Regions from separate parts of the Micromonospora sp. NPDC048999 genome, predicted to be linked through region 2. Evidence: riboswitches for the same ligand, from Rfam matches in the RefSeq annotation. Region 2 holds a riboswitch; each other region holds the start of a gene.
The links. Region 2 has a riboswitch for cyclic di-AMP ahead of AB0C02_RS03085 (NlpC/P60 family protein). Riboswitches for the same ligand answer to the same signal wherever they lie in the genome.
Positions count from the first base shown of each region.

Region 1: it holds a riboswitch for cyclic di-AMP, as region 2 does, so the genes downstream of both, AB0C02_RS21795 (transglycosylase family protein) here and AB0C02_RS03085 (NlpC/P60 family protein) in region 2, are expected to answer to the same signal.
Region 3: it holds a riboswitch for cyclic di-AMP, as region 2 does, so the genes downstream of both, AB0C02_RS22300 (hypothetical protein) here and AB0C02_RS03085 (NlpC/P60 family protein) in region 2, are expected to answer to the same signal.
Region 4: it holds a riboswitch for cyclic di-AMP, as region 2 does, so the genes downstream of both, AB0C02_RS18130 (C39 family peptidase) here and AB0C02_RS03085 (NlpC/P60 family protein) in region 2, are expected to answer to the same signal.

Region 1 is NZ_JBEZFI010000023.1:34,204-36,395, forward strand. Features, by position in the region: gene AB0C02_RS21790 (YbaB/EbfC family DNA-binding protein) at 1-319, opposite strand, end outside; gene AB0C02_RS21795 (transglycosylase family protein) at 410-1,051, opposite strand; cyclic di-AMP (ydaO/yuaA leader) riboswitch at 1,050-1,222, opposite strand; gene AB0C02_RS21800 (hypothetical protein) at 1,424-2,140, shown strand.
Region 2 is NZ_JBEZFI010000001.1:631,768-633,959, reverse strand. Features, by position in the region: gene AB0C02_RS03090 (N-acetylmuramoyl-L-alanine amidase) at 1-709, opposite strand, end outside; cyclic di-AMP (ydaO/yuaA leader) riboswitch at 945-1,082, shown strand; gene AB0C02_RS03085 (NlpC/P60 family protein) at 1,218-2,129, shown strand; gene dcd (dCTP deaminase) at 2,175-2,192, opposite strand, start outside.
Region 3 is NZ_JBEZFI010000024.1:40,076-42,267, reverse strand. Features, by position in the region: gene AB0C02_RS22305 (cation diffusion facilitator family transporter) at 1-910, shown strand, start outside; cyclic di-AMP (ydaO/yuaA leader) riboswitch at 1,054-1,187, shown strand; gene AB0C02_RS22300 (hypothetical protein) at 1,192-2,192, shown strand, end outside.
Region 4 is NZ_JBEZFI010000015.1:99,453-101,644, reverse strand. Features, by position in the region: gene AB0C02_RS18135 (alpha/beta fold hydrolase) at 1-65, opposite strand, end outside; gene AB0C02_RS18130 (C39 family peptidase) at 168-1,079, opposite strand; cyclic di-AMP (ydaO/yuaA leader) riboswitch at 1,296-1,437, opposite strand; gene AB0C02_RS18125 (hypothetical protein) at 1,725-2,192, opposite strand, start outside.

The sequences.
Region 1 (2,192 bases), on a different contig from region 2:
CGTCGGCCCGCGCCGAGGCGCTGACCTGGGTGTCGAGGTCGGCGAGGGCCGCGTTGACGGCCACCACGACGTGCCCGCAGACCGTCTCCATCCCCGCCTCGGCCAGATCCGGGTCGACCACGATGGACTCGATCCGACCACCCTGGACAGCCACGGCCCGGACCCGGCCGCCGGCCGTGACCCCCTCGGCGCGGAGCAGCTGCGCCGAGTCGCCGTCGGCATGCTCGGCGGCCCGCGAACGCATCGAGGACAGCGCCTGCTGGGTCCTGGCCAGCAGCTCGTCGAGGCTCTCGGCCGCGGTGAACGGGTCGTTGATCATAGCCGCGCTTTCTTCACGTCTTTCCGGAGCACCGTGACCATAGCAACCACACCCCGGGCACGGACGGGGCCGGGGGCCGAGCGTCCCGCGTCAGCGCAGGCGCAGCTGCTGGCCCGGGAGAATCAGGCTCGGGTCGTCGCCGACCACCCGCCTGTTGCGCTCGTACAGCGCGTGCCAGCCGCCGGCGAGGTTTCGCTCGTGGACGATTACGGACAGGCTGTCACCGTGCTTGACCACATAGGTCTCGGCACCGCCGGCACCCGGCGCGCCACGCCGGTGGCTGCGGGTCGCCGGCCGGTCGTGACGCGACGCCCGCTTGCTGATCGCGCTCTTCGGCGACTGCCGACTGACGGACACCGACGTGGACTTCGTCGAGCCGCCCTTCCTGCCGCAGACCGGCCAGGCGCCGATGCCCTGCCGGGCGAGGACCTTCTCGGCGATGGCGATCTGCGCGCCCCGGCTGGCCAGGTCGGCCCGGCTGGCGTACTTCTGCCCGCCGTGGCCGTTCCAGGTGCCCTTCGAGAACTGGAGGCCGCCGTAGTAGCCGTTGCCGGTGTTGATGTGCCAGTTCCCGCCGGACTCGCACCGGGCGATGGCGTCCCAGTTCACACTGGACGCGCTGGCCGGCTCGGCCGGCCCGAGGATGGCGACGGCGCCGACGACGAGCGCCGCCCCCGCGGCGACCCGACCTCGGGTGATTCGTCGATGACGTGCGACGTATTCAGTTGCCATGTGGGTTCCTCCACGCCGACGAGGTGAGCTGTCGGGTTCGGGCCGAGGAGCCCGGCCGCCGGTCGGCGGCTTCACCCCGAGGTGTCGAGCACCGAGGAACTTGTGGGTCCCCCGCTCCCGCCTGAGGTCCAGGTACCACGGGCCGGCGGCGGAATTAGGCGTTACCGGCCCGTGGTGTCCGCGATCGCGAACGCCTCGACGATAAGGGCGATTTGCCGCAATCGCCCACGTCTTGGGAAGTTCTTCACCCGGCCGGGCGAACGCCTCGCCATCCGCGTTGCGGACCATCCGAAAGCGCCTAAGCACCGACCAAACTTCACGTTTGCGCAGGTCAGAGTGGCCGAGCTACCGTATGCCGCAGAGGTGATGGCAATGACCACATTCTATGTTGACCTCTCTCATCACGACTGGGATCGCGTCCAGGGCAAGTTCGACTGGGCGGCCCTCCTCAAGGCCACCTCCCCCGTCCTGTGCCTGCGGGTCACCTACGGCGACCCGAACGGCTTCAACCCGCCCAGCCCCCACGCCGTCGACATGGCGCACGGCGCGGCCCACGCGGGCTTCGACGTGATCGGCGGCTACCACAACCTGATCAAAGGCGATCAGGCCAGCACCAACCGGCAGGTCGACTACCTGCGCCGCAACCTCGACGCGATCGGCGCGGTCTGGGCGATGGTCGACGTCGAGCGCTACCCCGAGTTGGTCACCAACGGGCTGTGGCCCCGCTGGGACGACGTACACCGGTTCGTGGATCGCTGGCACGCCGTCGACAACCGGCTGCTGGCGGGCTACATACCGAAGTGGATCTGGGAAGGGGATCTCGCCCGCCCCGACCTGCGGGTGCTCAAGATTCCCCTGGTCGCCAGCGACTACGGCAGCAACCCCACCGGCGCACCCGCCGCCGTGTACGCGAAAGCGGGTGGGAACGGTGGCCCGGGCTGGGCCGCGTACGGCGGGGTGAGCCCGTCGATCTGGCAGTTCGGGTCGAACCTCACCTGCCCCGGCGCCTCCAAACAGACCGACTGCAACGCATACCGAGGCACGCTGGCCCAGCTGCGGGCCCTGTTGACGAAAAAGACGACAGCATGACCGCTGCCGGATTCGCCGCGATCCTCTCTGACCCGAACGTCGCCGCGATCCG
Region 2 (2,192 bases):
CGGCGAGGGTTACCCGCTGGCCGTCGTCGGTGGTCCGGCTGGCACCCTGGCCGAGCTGGTCGTACACCTCGTCGGCGAAGGCCGCCGCGGCGTCCTCGGTGTCCGCGCCGGAATACCGGGCCACCGCGCCGTACCAGGCCGCCGGGTCGCTGCCCGCGCCGACCGGCCCACCCAGCTCCCGCTGGTACGACGCGAGCAGCGCCGCCCCGCCCCGGATGTTGGCGTCGGCGTCGGTGCGCAGCGTCTCCTTCGACTCGCCGGTGAGGTCGGCGGCGGCGTCGAGGGTCTGCAGCGACGCCTGCGGCAGTGCGTCGCCGCTCGGCTGGGCCGCAATCGCCGGGTCGAGGGAGAGCGGCCGGGACTCGTCGCCCCGGGGGTCCTCGTTTTCGTCGACGTGGGAACTGGACGGCGTCGAGGCGACCTGCGCGGCGTCGGTCAGGTGCATCGGGCCGTAGCCGCCGCTGGTGCTGGGCTGGCCCGGGTGGGTGTCCCAACGGGATTCCAGGTACGAGACGCCGAGCAGCACGCCCTGCGGCACGCCGTACTCGGCTGCCGCTGCGGCGTACTGCTGCTGGCGGTTCTGGCTGTCGCTGTTTCCACCGGCGGGGGGCGCCGCCGCGGTGGGACCGCTGGTCGCGAGAGCGGTGGCCGCCGCGACGGCGGCGGCCAGCAGCATCCGTCTGCGCGACGGCAGGGCTGTGAGGTGCATCGAACCTCCAGATAGAGATCGGGGTCACTGCTGGTTCACCCTCACTCCGTACCTGGGTTCTGGTCAACACCTTTCCGAATAACGATGCGACCCGAAGGAAACCTTCACCGCATCCGATCGTGGTTGGAAATTCGCGTACGGTGTGTCACGGCGTCGCGGGTTGCGGATCGATAACGACGGTCCCTACTCTGGTCAGTCGTCGACCGTAGGTCCACCGTCCAACCCGGGCGGTGACGGTCCGACACCGCCGAGTCGCCTCCGGGCGAGCCGGGGAACCAGGTACCTGGGGTGAATCCGCACCGCGGTGCGGTAGGGCGACTCCCTTCCCGCCCGAACCCGTCAGCTAACCCGGTAGGCGGTCAGGGAAGAAGGAGTACGGAGCCCGGTGGCACACCATGCCCCGCGGCCACCGTCGGTCCGGTCGGTCGACCGGTCGGCGGCTGCGCCGCGTTCACGCTGGTCCCGCTTAACCACCGCCCTCGCCGCACTGGCCGGCACCGCCGTCGTCTTGACCGGTGGCGCCACGGCGGCACACGCCGAACCATCCGTCACCGAGATCGAGCGCCAGATCGACCAGGACTGGAACAAGCTCGAACCGATCATCGAGCAGGTCAACGCCACCCGCGAGGACCTCGCCGCCAAGCGCAAGCAGGCCGCCACGCTGGCCAAGCAGATCGCCCCGTTGCAGGCCCAGGTCGACCAGGCCCTCCGGCAGGTCGGCGGTCTCGCCGCCGACGCGTACAAGGGCGACACCATCTCCACCGTCAACGCGCTGCTGGGCAGCCGGTCGCCCGGTGAGCTGGTCGACAGCCTGGAACTGCTCGACCGCTTCGCGTACCGCCAGCAGCAGCAGGTGCAGGCCGTGGCCGACCTGCGCGACCAGTTGGCCGCGAAGAAGAAGTCGCTGGACGACATGATCGCCCAGCTGGCCCGGACCGAGGCCCAGCTCGCGGCCCGGAAGAAGCAGATCGACGCGGAGATCGCCCGGCTGCAGAAGCTACGGCTCAAGGTGTACGGCAACGGTGGCGGCGGCCCGCTGCGCCCGGCGCCCTGCCCCGCCGGTTACCCGGGTGGCCCCGCCGGGGTGGCGGTCAAGTTCGCCTGCGCCCAGATCGGCAAGATCTACGTCTGGGGGGCCGCCGGCCCCGACCACTACGACTGCTCCGGTCTGACGATGGCGGCCTGGGCCAAGGCCGGCGTCTCACTGCCGCACAACGCCCGGCAGCAGCACGACGTCACCCAGCGGGTCAGCCGCGCCGAGCTGCGCCCCGGTGACCTGGTCTTCTACTACAGCGACATACACCACGTCGCGATGTACGTCGGCGACGGCTGGGTGGTGCACGCCTCCGAGTCGGGCAAACCGATCACGATGAAACGCGTCGACGACGGCCAGATCAACAGCTACGGCCGCCCGGGCTGACCGGTTTGCAGGGGCTCCCGCGTCGCGGGGGCCCCTGCTCGGTGTTCAGCGGGTCGGCCAGGT
Region 3 (2,192 bases), on a different contig from region 2:
CGCAGGTCATGACCACAGCGGCACGGTCACCAACGCCGCGCACCGCCACCGGGGTCGGCTCTGGGCCGCGTTCGGGCTGCTCACCGCTCTCATGCTGGTCGAGGCGGTGGCCGCGTTCGCCACCGGTTCGCTGGCCCTGCTCTCCGACGCCGGGCACATGTTCACCGACGTGCTCGGCATCGGCATGGCGCTCGCCGCGATCACCGCCACCCAACGGGCCAACACCGACCCGCAGCGCACCTTCGGGCTCTACCGGCTGGAGGTGCTGGCCGCGCTCGCCAACGCGGTCCTGCTCGGCGCGGTCGCCGCCTACGTGCTCGTCGAGGCGGTCCGCCGGTTCGGTGAGCCGCCGGAAGTGCTCGCCTGGCCGATGCTGGCCGTGGCGGTGCTCGGCCTGCTCGCCAACCTGGCCGCGTTCGGGCTGCTGCGGTCCGGCGCGCAGGAAAGCATCAACCTGCGCGGGGCGTACCTGGAGGTGCTCGGCGACCTGCTGGGCTCGCTCGGGGTGATCGCCGCCGCCCTGGTCATCGCGTTCACCGACTGGTGGTGGGCCGACCCGCTGGTCGCCGTCGCGATCGGGCTGTTCATCCTGCCGCGTACCTGGCGGCTCGGCCGGGCCGCGGTCCGCATCCTGGTGCAGGCTGCCCCGGAGCACCTCCAGGTGACCGCGGTGCGCGACCGGCTGGCCGCGGTCCCCGGCGTCGCCGAGGTGCACGACCTGCACGTCTGGACGCTCACCTCCGGCATGGAGGTGGCCTCGGCGCACCTGGCCACCATCCCCGGCGCCGAGGTGGGCGAGGTGCTGGCCGCCGCGCGGGCCGCCCTGCACGAGGACTTCCGAATCGATCACGCCACGTTGCAGATCGAACCCGGAGCGTCAGCCGGCGCGTGCGGACCCGTGGAGTGGTAATTAGGGCAATCTTAAATCCAAGTGGCTATTGTGCATCTATGCCGACTTTGGTCCGATTCTCGATCCCCGCCACGGGGCCCGGATCGGCGTACGGCCGGTAGGCTCGGTCGCGGTCTCCACCCGGCGGCGCGCTGTGGCGCCGGGGGCGGCCGTCGCCTAATCGCCAGCAGCACGGCGAGCCGGGGAACCACGTTCCTGGGGTGCATCCGCGTCAGCGGTAGGGATCTTCCGTCCCGAACCCGTCAGCTAACCCGGTCGGCGGTTGACGGAAGGACACGTTCATGGCACCTGTACGACGGACGGCCGCCCGGTTGGCGGCCCTGCTCGTCGCGGCGCTCGCCCTCGGCGTCGCGGCCGCGCCGCTCTCCCCCGCCTCGGCGGCCGCCCCGACCGGGCTGCTCGCGGTCGGCCACGACGACGAGGGTGGCAGCCCGGCGCTGCACGCCCAACTCGAAGCGGCCAGCAAGGGCTGGCTGGACGCGCGGGCGGCGTTGAACCGGTCGGAGCAACGGCAGCGGCAGCTCACCGCCCAGCTCAAGGCGGTCAACGCCGAGCTGGAGGTACGCGACGCCAAGGTCGGCGAGATCGCCGAGGTCGCGTACCGGACCGGGCGGCTCGGCACCGCCGCGGCCCTGCTCGGCAGCAGCAGCCCGCAGGGCTTCCTGGACCGGGCCGCCGCCCTGCAACAGGTCGCCGCGCACGAGGACCACGCGCTGCGCGAGCTGATCGACACCCGGGACCGGGCCAACCGCACCCAGACGGCGCTGGGCGCCGAGATCCGGGAACAGCGCAAGCAGGTCACGGTGATGGCCAAGCGCAAGGAGCAGGCGGAACGCGCGCTGGAGGTGGCGAACACCAACGCCACCAGCACCGACGGTGGCAGCGGCATGCAGGGCACCTCCCGGGCCGACGCCACGCCGGCGCCGCGCAACGCCGACGGCTCGTGGCCCTCGGAGTCGTGCAGCGTGAAGGACCCGACCCCGGCCAACGGCTGCATCACCCCGCGCATGCTGCACGCGCTTCAACAGGCCAAGGCGGCCGGGTTCACCCGGTACGTCTCCTGCTACCGGCCCAGCGGCTCCGGCGAGCACCCGAAGGGCCGGGCCTGCGACTTCGCCGCCCAGAAGAACGGCTTCGGCGGGGTGGCCACCGGCGGCGACAAGACGTACGGCAACAACCTGGCCGCGTACTTCATCCGCAACGCCGACCCGCTCGCGGTGCTCTACGTGATCTGGTTCAAGCAGATCTGGCTGCCCAGCAGCGGGTGGAAGGCGTACACCAG
Region 4 (2,192 bases), on a different contig from region 2:
ACCTCGCCGGTGGCGCCCAGGCCGTGCAGCAGCAGCAGCTGGCGAGTACCCGTCTCATCGGCCATACGGCGCAGTGTGCCACCGGACCGGCGCGACACGCGAGACACCCGCGTACGGAGTCGGGCACCGGCTCGCAGGAGCCGGTGCCCGACGGGGGGAGGGTGGGATCAGGCCGAGTAGCCGCGGGTGGCGGCCCAGTTCGCCAGGTTGATGGTGGTGATCCAGTACGACGGCACCGACGGGTTCGCCGAGTCGGCGATCAGCGCGGTCCGGCCGTCGTCCTTGTAGCCGACCACGGCGATGTAGTGGCCGCCGGGGAACGAGTGCCAGCCGCCGCTGGTGTCGGTGGCGGAGCCGGCGATGTTGACCACGACGCCCCGGCCGTCGCCGATCGCGTTGACCAGGTCGGCCTGGAGCTGGTCCATCTGCGCCGGGGTCGCGGCCTGGCCGGAGATCATGTGCGTCTGGTACGGGCTGCCCTTGACCATCTGGTTCAAGCCCCGGGTGGTGTCCTCGGCGGAGTCCGTGCCGTTCACGCCGGCGTGCAGCGGGACGGCCATCGCGTCCTGGGTGGTCTCGATGCCGGTCGCGCTCAGGGCGTTACGCACCGCGGCCGGGCCGCAGTTCCAGTAGGCGGTCTGCGCCTGGTAGTCGTAGTCGAGCACCTTGGTCGACGGCGGCTTCGGCTGCTCCGCGGGGGTCACATCCGGGTCCGCCTTGGCGGTGCTGGGCTTCGCCGACGGCGACGCGCTCGGCGAGTCGGACGGCGCGGCGGACGGAGAGTCGGACGGCGCGGCCGACGGCGACGGACTCGGCGAGTCGGACGGGGAGGGGGCAGCAGCGGCGGCTTGCACCTCGCCGTTGGCGGCGACCTCGACGGGCTGGGGGGCCAGCTCGGCGACGGCGGCCGTGCGCTCCTGGCGGACGGGCGCCTCGTCGCCGGTGGTCAGCGCGGCAGCGGTCCCGCCGGCCAGCACGAGGGCCGCTGCGGAGCCGGCAACGATCTGGTACGAGCGCTCGGTCGCGAGGCGTCGCAGTTGACGCTTCAGCCGCAGTTCAAGGTTCAGACGGTGCTTCACGTGTTCCTCCACGGGGTCCTGAGCGGGCACACGCCGGCCCGACGTGCGGAGGAACTCACGCACGTTTCTGGGCGGGATGCCGCGGGAAGGGGACGAGCCCGGTGGACCGGGCTACGGGGGCGGTTACCGGAATCCGACTCGCCGGTCAGGCGAGCAAGGGCACCGCGACGCCGTGGAGGATTGGGGAGGAACGGGGGGTGGTGCGCACGAGGCTGGCACTCCTTCCGTAACCGCCTACCGGGTTAGCTGACGGATTCGGGCGGGAAGTACGCCCTACCGCGGGCCGTAGCTCGCGGATTCACCCCGGTGTTGCTCTGGGTCCCCGGTTCGTGAGATCACGATTGAGCGGGTCGGCACGGCGTCGCCATCTGCGATCGGGAACCGCACCGGACGCGCCGACACTACCGGCGGGTCTGCCATCTGCCAAGCGCTCCCACCTGCTTAAACATCGGAATCGGCGGTGCCGACCGGAACAGCGAGCGACTGACGCTACTCAATGGGACGAGCAGTTATCGCGGAACCGTCGGGCGTGAATCGGACATCGGGTGGACGATCGGCCCGGAATCGCGGGATCGATCACCCGAGCCGACCCGGATGACCGTTTCTCCGCTCGGGTGAGCTGGCTCACCGGATTTGGGTAACGATTCAGCCGACCCGCGCCGGACGGAAGCGGGCGGCGCGGACGCCGGCCGGTACAGCCGCGCGAGCCGGGGCCACCGGCCCGGTGCCGCGCACCGGGACCGGGCCGGGGCGCAGCGCCGCGGCGGCGGCGTACGCCTCGGCGGCCAGGGTCCGGGCTGCGTCGACGGCCACCTCGGCGTCGCGCCACGCCCGCTGCTCCCGCTCGGCGGCGGCTCGCCAGCCGGCCCGCCGGCCGTCGCGTACTGCCCGGGCCAGGACGATCTCCTGCTCGGCCGGGTGCCGCCGCGGGTCCCACCCGTTGCGGCCGGCGAGGACGTCGGCGAGTTGCCGAGCGGTCAGATCGCCCCGCCAGTGCGCCGCCATCGCCGCGCGGTGCAGCCACCGCTCCCGGGCCGCGTACTCGGCCGGCGTGCGCGGGGTACGCGGCTCGGGCAGCACGGCGGTGCCGGCGAGGCGTCGGGCGGTCGCCTC